One region of the Photobacterium sp. R1 genome, then DNA from elsewhere that is predicted to be linked to it. Evidence: predicted binding sites of a transcription regulator. Region 1 holds the regulator's gene; each other region holds the start of a gene.
What was found. The regulator PurR, encoded in region 1, represses purine synthesis genes. The targets are predictions, from matches to a motif close to TNANGNAAACGTTTNCNTNA.
Positions count from the first base shown of each region.

Region 2: the regulator PurR is predicted to act here: its motif matches at 1,643-1,662, upstream of ACYP03_RS00320 (NCS2 family permease).
Region 3: the regulator PurR is predicted to act here: its motif matches at 1,970-1,989, upstream of folD (bifunctional methylenetetrahydrofolate dehydrogenase/methenyltetrahydrofolate cyclohydrolase FolD).

Region 1 is NZ_BAAHZP010000005.1:135,597-138,728, forward strand. It holds gene ACYP03_RS10445 (hypothetical protein) at 1-272, opposite strand, end outside; gene ACYP03_RS10450 (TfoX/Sxy family DNA transformation protein) at 462-1,073, opposite strand; cyclic di-GMP riboswitch class I at 1,205-1,308, opposite strand; gene purR (HTH-type transcriptional repressor PurR) at 1,517-2,527, opposite strand; gene ACYP03_RS10460 (heme ABC transporter ATP-binding protein) at 2,873-3,132, opposite strand, start outside.
Region 2 is NZ_BAAHZP010000001.1:65,829-68,960, reverse strand. It holds gene gpt (xanthine phosphoribosyltransferase) at 1-238, opposite strand, end outside; gene ACYP03_RS00320 (NCS2 family permease) at 291-1,580, opposite strand; gene ACYP03_RS00315 (methyl-accepting chemotaxis protein) at 2,631-3,132, shown strand, end outside.
Region 3 is NZ_BAAHZP010000010.1:12,758-15,889, forward strand. It holds gene galU (UTP--glucose-1-phosphate uridylyltransferase GalU) at 70-972, shown strand; gene folD (bifunctional methylenetetrahydrofolate dehydrogenase/methenyltetrahydrofolate cyclohydrolase FolD) at 1,048-1,905, opposite strand; tRNA gene ACYP03_RS16455 (tRNA-Arg) at 2,244-2,320, shown strand; gene tig (trigger factor) at 2,751-3,132, shown strand, end outside.

The sequences.
Region 1 (3,132 bases):
TTGCCAATGTGATAGTTTCGATACCAGTATTTACGGGCTTTGATTTTCAGGATCAGGCCCCAGCTAATCAGCAGAATGTTGATTACAGAGGCAACCAGGCAAGAGGGAAGCAGGTTACTTTCCGTGCCGGTTGGTGTGTGCGCAAAGATGAGCAGAACGGCAGAAGGAAGCAAACTGATAAAGACCAGGTAGCGCATCAGTTTTGGCCATTTGTGGAATTTATCTTTGAAAATTGTGTCAGTCTGGCCCGGAAACGGCGTAGATGAGCGCATATGACCTCCTTTCTGATGCAAAACATACATTCTAAAGGCGGCGAAGCTGAAGAAAAGTTAACTGATGGAATTGTTATTAATGTTTGTGAGGTTTGTCTGTTTTTTACACAGCCCTGACAGGGTGCCAGGGCTAAAGCAGGTTATTTAAAGCCAGTGCAAATCGCTGCACTGGCAAAATAATCTGAATACTTAGTGATGAGCGCCAGAATTGACTTCTAGTTTGGACAGGAGCTCATTTCGACGTTGTGGGGTAATCACAGACCAGTGTTTTCCACTGACTGCGCCTTCTAACGCCCAAAGCAAATCCAGACTCAATGACTCGTGATGAGATTCCTGCAGCGCCTGAAAAGCACCGATAGCACCAACTTCAAACAGCTGATCTACAGAGTTGATGCCTGCTTTCTTGAGCATACGCTCATTGGCAAGGCGAAGATTTGGCAGATCTTTAATGCGGTTAGGGCTAGCCTGCATTTTTTTCTCTTTGTCAGCCTGTGCTGCATTAAGAGAAACTTCAGCGTGCTCCAGAATGACTTCTGGGGTTTCCCACCAGTTTTCCGGAATGGCATAGTGTTTTGTGACGACAGGAAAACCGCGTTTTTGATAAACGTACGGTTTGAGGCCAGCTTGTTTAAAGGTTTCTTCATTTTTCGCGTTAGCGCGCAGATGCAGCTTGTCGCTAACAACTAGAGCAAACATCGTTTCACCTGCGAAAATGCCAAAACCGCCAAACATTGAGCGAGATTTAATCTGGCCAAATTTCTCAAATAAACGAATTGAATCTTTCAGTAGTGGTTTGTCCATGCTTCTTTTCTCGGTTAGAAATTTCAACAAAAGAAGTCACCAAACAACGGAGCGAGGATTCAATTGTGCATAAGATTATGAGTCTTTTGTCATAAGAATGACAAAAGTGTCCCATAAACTTCACTTCATCCATCGGCAACCCCGCTACCATGAGTAATAACTTTATCACTAAGTCATTGCTTTTAGGCCGGAAGCTTTGCGTCCCATCCTTTCAGATGGTTTGCCTTGTTCGTGACTGTTTAATCATATATCAATAAGACAAATTTGATATCGATCGCACAAAAAATTGTGATACTCTTCGCAATAAAAATCGTATAAATTTTACAGAAACTAACTGATTATCCCATCAATTCCTCTGTAGCGTAGTAATATTCCATATAAACATAGCCGATATGGGTGTTTATATCGGCTGTTTATCAATATATGTAGGTTAATATCGTTTTTTATGGATGTGTTATTTTTTTGACGGAACGGCGAACCACGAGCTCAGGATTGATCTCAAAAGTCTGAAATTCATGGTTTTTATCTTTCACGCGTTCCATCAGGATTTCCACAGCAGTCTTGCCTAAACGGCGTTTTGGCTGGTGGATTGTTGTCAGAGGTGGTGAAAAGTACGGGGCCAGATCAATATTGTCATAACCAATAATTGAAATATCATTTGGTACATTGATCCCTGCTTGTTCAAATGTACTGATTAAGGCCATTGCCATAATGTCATTGAAGCAGAAAATAGCAGTTGGACGCTCTTTCATGGCAATAAAAGCATTGGCTGCATCTACGGCAGATTCACATTCGAAATCACCTTCAATGATCCAGTTTTCATTGACCGTCAGACCAGCTTCGCTCATGGCTTTATGGAAACCTTTCAGCCGCTCACGGCAGGTAGATTTATCTTTCTGGCCGGAAAGACAACCAATTTTAGTGTGTCCATTGTCAATAAAATGACGAGTGGCAAGATAACCACCAAGTTCTGCATTATCCTGAATATTATCTGTTTTTGGGCGTGCAGGACCCCAGTCCATGATAACCATGGGCAGATCAGGCTGTCGCTCTAACTGTTCCAGCAGTTGATCATCCAGATCAGAACACATCACCAGCAGACCATCCACACGCTTTTCAGAAAGCATGCGCAGGTAATCCTTCTGTTTGGCCAGATTACCTTCGGTGTTGCATAAAATCAGCGTATAACCGGATTTATAGCAGTACTCTTCAACGCCATGCACCAATTCGGCAAAGAATGGGTTGGTCGATTTTGTCACCAGCATGCCGATGGTGCTGGTTGTATTACATTTCAGGCTGCGCGCGACGGCGCTTGGCGCGTAGTTCAATTCTTCAACTGCCGCCAACACTTTTTTCTGTGTTGCTTCCGCTACAAAGCGGGTTTTGTTGATCACGTGTGAGACTGTGGTAGTAGATACACCTGCCATACGTGCAACATCTTTAATGGTTGCCATAATTGTTCTTCTAGTCTTCAGGCCCTGAACAGGGTCTTTTCATATTTGCCAGACGCTAAAACGCCGCTTCTCTGCGAGGATAGCGGCGGGAAATGAGTGGCTCAGGCCGAGTGGTAACAATACCTTACACCGATATGAAGTCTGACTTTCTATTGCTATTTATTTCATCGGTTAATCGCTTGCGCTCACATTCTACAAGGACTCACGCACAGTGCAACGTTTCTCTTGAAATGTGGGGGGAATCTTGATGCAGCTCAAGAATACTGGCAACTTGAAAGTTGTTTCAGTCTTTACATTGTAAGTACTGTGCAAGGGCAACGGCTCAGCGATGCCCTTGCAGGAGGTTCAGGCTGAAAGGACGATCGGAAAGTGCCCGCGGGGGTGAGATTCGATGATCACCGGGGAACCATAAACGGAACTGATATTCTCAGTGGTCAGGGTATGCCAGGCATCACCGTCTGCTTGTATCTTCCCCTTATTCAGCAATACCAGTCTGTCTGCGTATTCAGCTGCAAGATTGAGGTCATGAATGACCAGGATGACGGCGGCTCCTTTACGGGCCATATCTTTTGCCAGTTTCAGGCAACTGTGCTGATGGGCAAGGT
Region 2 (3,132 bases), on a different contig from region 1:
CACCGTCGGCTTTCTTCAGTACTTTCATGTCACGCTGGTGGTCATGGTCGTAGCTGGAAATACAAACGGTATCGACATAACGAATACCCAGTTCGCGAGCAAGAATTGCAGCCGGCACCAGGCCACCACGGCTCACTGCGATAATCCCCTGCCACTGATCCGCCGGCAGCAGTTTTTCCGCCAGTTGGCGCGTGTAGCTTTGCATGTTATCCCAGGTGATGACGAACTTTTTAGTCATATCCGATGAACCTCTAAATCAGCGAATCAATACCGCTGGTCAATAAAACAAATTATAAAAAGACGATTTTAGCTGTGAACAGTGCGGCAATGACCCAAACACTGACATTCACATCACGGCCTTTACCACTCAGCAGTTTCACCGCTGCATAAGTAATAAAGCCCAGCGCAATACCTTCCGCAATGGAGTATGTTAACGGCATGAGCAGGCAGACCACAACTACAGGTGCAGCTTCTGTTAAGTCACGCCAGTCGATTCCCGCCAGGCCGGAGACCATTAAAATGGCCACATAAAACAACGCGCCAGCGGTCGCATAAGCCGGAACCATCCCAGCCAAAGGGGCAAAAAACAGTGCCAGCAGGAACATGATACCCACTGTAACCGCCGTCAGACCTGTCCGGCCACCCGCAGCGACACCGGCCACACTCTCAACATAAGAGGTCGTATTGGATGTGCCCAGCAGAGCACCAACAGATGTCGCCGTACTGTCGGCCAGCAAAGCACGGCCCAGACGCGGCATTTTGCCATCTTTATCAACCATTCCTGCTTTCGTGGTGGCTCCGACCAGAGTCCCAGCCGTATCAAACAGGTCAACAAACAGGAAAGCAAACACGATTGAGATCAGCCCGACATCCATGGCACCACTGATATCCAGTTGCATAAATGTTGGCGCAATACTCGGTGGCGCAGACACAATGCCGTTGTACTGAACATCACCAAACGCAATGCCCAAACCGGTCACGATCAGGATCGCCACCAGCACAGCCGCTTTCATTCCCCGGTGAACCAGACCGATGGTCAGCATGAAGCCCAGCGCAGCCATTGCCGCCGGGAAGCTGGTCAAATCACCAACGTGCACCAGGGTCGCCGGGTTATCAACCACAATGCCGGCGCTTTGCAGCGCAATAAAGGCCAGGAATAAACCGATACCAGCAGTGATGCCTGTTCTCAGAGACAGTGGTATCGCATGGATCAGCCACTCCCGAACTTTCAGCAAGCTGAGCAAGATGAAACATAAACCGGAGAAAAACACAGCAGCCAGGGCAACCTGCCAGGTGTGGCCCATACCAAGGACAACTGAATAGGTAAAGAAGGCATTCAGACCCATGCCAGGTGCCTGAGCAACCGGGTAGTTGGCGACAAGCCCCATCATGAAACAGCCGATCATCGCAGCCAGACAGGTTGCAACAAAAACCGCGCCTTTATCCATCCCCGTCGCGGCCAGCATTGATGGGTTGACAAAGATGATGTAGGCCATGGTCAAAAAGGTCGTTACCCCTGCCAGCACTTCAGTACGAACATTCGTACCGTTTTCTTCTAACTTAAACAGTTTCTCAAGCATTGTTCTCTGGTCCTTGGAGAAAAGTATCTGTTCAGACTGAACGCTAAAATTTTATACCTCAATAAGGGAAACGTTTGCGTCACAGCCATTTTTGGGGGGCGATTATAGGCTTATCACTAATAAATTACCAGACTCATCAAGAATACACGCCTGACCGCAAATAATGCGTAAATTTTCTTCGGCAAAAATTACTGAAGATTAAAAACAATTAAAAATCAACACCTTAAACAGATACAGGGATGTATGTCTTTTAACCGAATTTATTTTTTGCTTTCAAGGCAAACGCTTAAATCAGAAAAAAGAGTGTCTGCTTTGGCTGGCTCATCAAGATGTAATCGTATACATGCTTTTTTATCCAATCTCTCAATGAGAAAGAATGAATGAAACTTCATGAATAAAAAAACAGAAATAAAAAAACGCCACCCGATCCTGGGTGGCGCCAAAACTAATCTCACTGGCGAGAGCAACAATCAAAATTGCTACCAAACCGCTGTATACAGTCTTGAAAGTTAGGGGGTGAATATCAACCTCGCACCGCCTCAGCGCTGCGAGTCAATCAGGCAGATAGCCAGACAGAAACAAAGCTGGCTTGAATTTACTTAGTAACCAAACGCACTTGGATAGTTGAAAGAACCACCGAAAATGCCTTTCTTGTTCCAAAATTTAGCTGTGGATTCATATACTTTCATGACAACGACTTCCTCAATTACTTATGCTGCTTTGAGGTTGCAAACAAAGCAGAGCTGATTGATCTCGGTTCCCTGGAGTCCGCGCACATACCTTTTCCTTGTGCTGACTATCGTTCTTGCAACTTGGTCACAGGATAACCAAAAGGTAATTTAATTACAATATTAATTTTAACTAGATCACATTTTTCCTGGATCAACACCACAAAACTCACCCCTGTGAAAGTATTTTTCTTACAACACAAGTGTTAGCAAACGCATAAAAATTAAGAAATGAGACTAAAGTTGCATATATAGTCGCCAAATAAGAATACAACATGACTCATGCTCATTTGCCATGAGTGCAAACAAGGAAGGCAGCGCTATGACAATACTTCACCACCTACGTTCTTTATCGATCAGCAGCCGACTCTACCTGCTTGGCTTTATCATCACGCTCCTCACACTCTTCCCGCTGATGACATTTGTATCTGGTTACCAGGATTCACTCTTGGATCAAAAGCGAGATAAGACGCGGAATCTGGTTGAAAGTGCCCACAGCCTGCTGAACTTCTACTATCAGCAGGAAAAAACCGGAAATCTGAACCGCGAAACAGCCCAGCAGCTTGCCAGGCAAGCAATTGCCAGCCTGAGATATGAGAAGAATGACTATTTCTGGATTAACGACAGCCATCCCCGCATGATCATGCACCCCTTCAAGCCAGAACTCGATGGTAAAGATCTGTCTCAGTTTCAGGATCCCATCGGGAACAAGCTTTTCGTCAACATGGCTGAAATTGTTCAGCGTCAGGGGGAAGGCTTTGTCGACTATCAATGGGAAAAACCCGGACATGCCCAACCTGTCGACAAAATTTCTTTCGTGAAAG
Region 3 (3,132 bases), on a different contig from region 1:
GATGCCTCGCTGTGCACCGCCAACTTTGTTATATTGCGGCTGACAATGACAACTTACATGGATAATGCAATGCAAAAATCTTCCCCAGTTCGTAAAGCGGTCATTCCTGTAGCCGGTTTAGGAACCAGGATGTTGCCTGCTACGAAGGCAATTCCGAAAGAAATGCTGCCAATTGTTGATAAGCCTTTGATTCAGTATGTCGTGAACGAATGTGTCGCAGCAGGGATCAAAGAAATTGTGCTGGTCACACATTCTTCAAAAAATTCCATTGAAAACCACTTCGATACTTCTTTCGAGCTGGAAGCAACATTGGAAAAACGCGTAAAGCGCCAGTTACTGGATGAAGTACAGAATATCTGTCCGAGTGATGTGACGATTATGCATGTCCGTCAGGGACAGGCGAAAGGACTGGGTCACGCCGTACTGTGTGCTCGTCCACTGGTGGGGAATGAGCCTTTTGCTGTTGTTCTGCCTGATGTGATTCTGGATGATGCGGCTAGCGATCTTCACAGTGAAAATATGGCTGCGATGGTGAGACTGTTTAATGAAACAGGAACCAGCCAGGTCATGGTTGAACCTGTGCCAATGTCAGACGTGTCCAGCTATGGTGTGGCCGATGTCAATGGCGAGCAGATTGCACCGGGTGATTCGGCCCCAATGTCGAAGGTGGTAGAAAAGCCAGCCCGTGATGAGGCCCCGTCTAATCTTGCGATTGTCGGCCGTTATATTTTGCCGGCAGAAATTTGGGAACTGTTATCGAAAACACCGGTTGGTGCTGGTGATGAGATCCAACTGACGGATGCAATTGCCATGCTGATGGAGAAGCAGCCTGTTCATGCATTTCATATGACTGGGAAAAGTCATGACTGCGGCAGCAAGTTGGGTTACATGCAGGCGTTTGTTGAATATGGACTGCGTCACCCGGACTTAGGCGAGGACTTTGCAGCGTATCTGAAAACTCTGGCAAAGTAATTCACGAGATGACTCTGAAAAAGAAAAAGCGAGGCCTGGCCTCGCTTTTTTGATTCTATCAACAGGAAAAGATCTTCAACCTTCGTGGAACTGTTCGCAGGCAAGTAGGGTATTTTCAATCAGCGTCGCGACAGTCATCGGTCCGACACCGCCTGGAACCGGGGTGATGTGTTTAGCACGCTGGCGGGCAGCGTCATATTCAACATCACCGGCCAGAGTGCCGTTATCCAGACGGTTAATGCCCACATCAATGACTGTTGCGCCTTCCTTAATCCATTCCCCTGGAATAAAGTTTGGCTTACCGACAGCAACAACAAGAATATCAGCCTGACGGACATGGTTTTCCAGATCCTGAGTAAAACGGTGGCAGGTTGTAGTGGTGGCGCCCGCCAGAAGAAGCTCCAGTGTCATCGGACGGCCAACAATATTGGAAGCGCCGACGATTACTGCATGCTTTCCGCGAGCCTGGATATTGTAACGCTCCAGCAGGGTGATAATCCCTTTTGGGGTGCACGAACGCAGCTTCGGAATGCGCTGGCACAAACGGCCTACATTGTAAGGGTGAAAGCCATCGACATCCTTCTCCGGATTGATGTGCTCCAGAACCTTAGTAGAGTCAATTCCGGCCGGGAGTGGCAACTGCACCAGAATGCCATCAATTGAACTGTCTGCGTTCAATTCTTCAATCAGTGCCAGCAATGCATCTTCTGTGGTGTTGCTTGGCAGATCAAAAGAGCGGGAGACGAATCCGACTTCTTCACAGGCCTTGCGTTTGCTGCCGACATAAATTTGCGAGGCAGGATCCTGACCAACCAAAATGACAGCCAATCCGGGTGCGCGTAAACCTGCTTCAATGCGAGCTTTGACACGAGCAGCAACTTCCTGTCTGACTGTTTGTGAGATAAGTTTTCCATCAATGATTTGAGCGGCCATGGTATTCCTTCGTGCAGAACTAATGAGCGGCGAGTATTGTCGCAGAGACCAAGGGGAAAATCCATAGCGCAAACGTTTGCTTTTTGTGGCGGCAGAGATAATGCGAGATATCTTTGTTAAAGATCAATTCAGTAACAGCCGGTGATTCATACAGTGAATTTGAAGTGATATGTTCAGGAAAAATTTGGCGTATAAAAAAACAGCCATTTCTGAAAGCCGTTGCCTTAACTTTAACCGCTTGATTCATTTAGTTAAGGAAAATCACCTTTACCCGTTGACCTTGATCTCAGGCAACGTATAATTCCCCTCCGTTAACGCTGCTGCTCAGCAGCGATAAAGCGCCCTTAGCTCAGTTGGATAGAGCACGTGCCTTCTAAGCATGTGGTCGCAGGTTCGAATCCTGCAGGGCGCGCCACTTCCACTTCCTTTTCTTCATCAGAACTCCGATTGTCATTCATCTTCCAGAATTCATCCGATTTGTTTTTGAAATGTTCGATTGCTGAACTTGCTCAATTTTCCTGCACTGAATCGATGTTTGAATAAAAAAACGCGCTTTGACAGTAATTTTTTCACGTTTTCTCTTGAAAATGCGAAATCAGTCCCTATCTTGTCGAAAGGCTTGCGCTTGGTGTGGCCCGGACGCCTCGACGAATGGGGGTGGGGCCGTTATAATACCGCGCTTTAATTTTAGTCTTAGATGCGATGACCAGCTAAGACTGAAATGGAATGAACAGAATTCAGGCGTTATGGTGTTGAAGCCGTAACACGAAAGGATGCCAGCGTCAGCAGAGCTCTGACGGGCAAAATAACTCAGGCAACCTGAGTCAGTTTTGAGGTTTATGAAAATGCAAGTTACCGTTGAAACCACTGAAGGCCTAGAGCGCCAACTTACAATCACTGTACCTGCTGCAAATATTGAAGATGCAGTGACTGCGCAGCTGAAGCAAATTGCTAAAACTCGTCGTTTCGACGGTTTCCGCCCGGGTAAAGCACCACTGAAGATGGTTGCTCGTATGTTCGGCGCATCTGTTCGTCAGGATGTACTGGGTGAAGTGATGCAGCGTCACTACATCGAAGCGATTGTGAAAGAGAAAATCAATCCAGCTGGCGCACCAACTTTCACGCCAGTAGACATGGCCGAAGGTAAAGATCTGGTATTCAAGGCAACTTTTGAAGTTTTCCCTGAAATCGAACTGGCTGGTCTGGACAAGATTGCAGTTGAAAAAC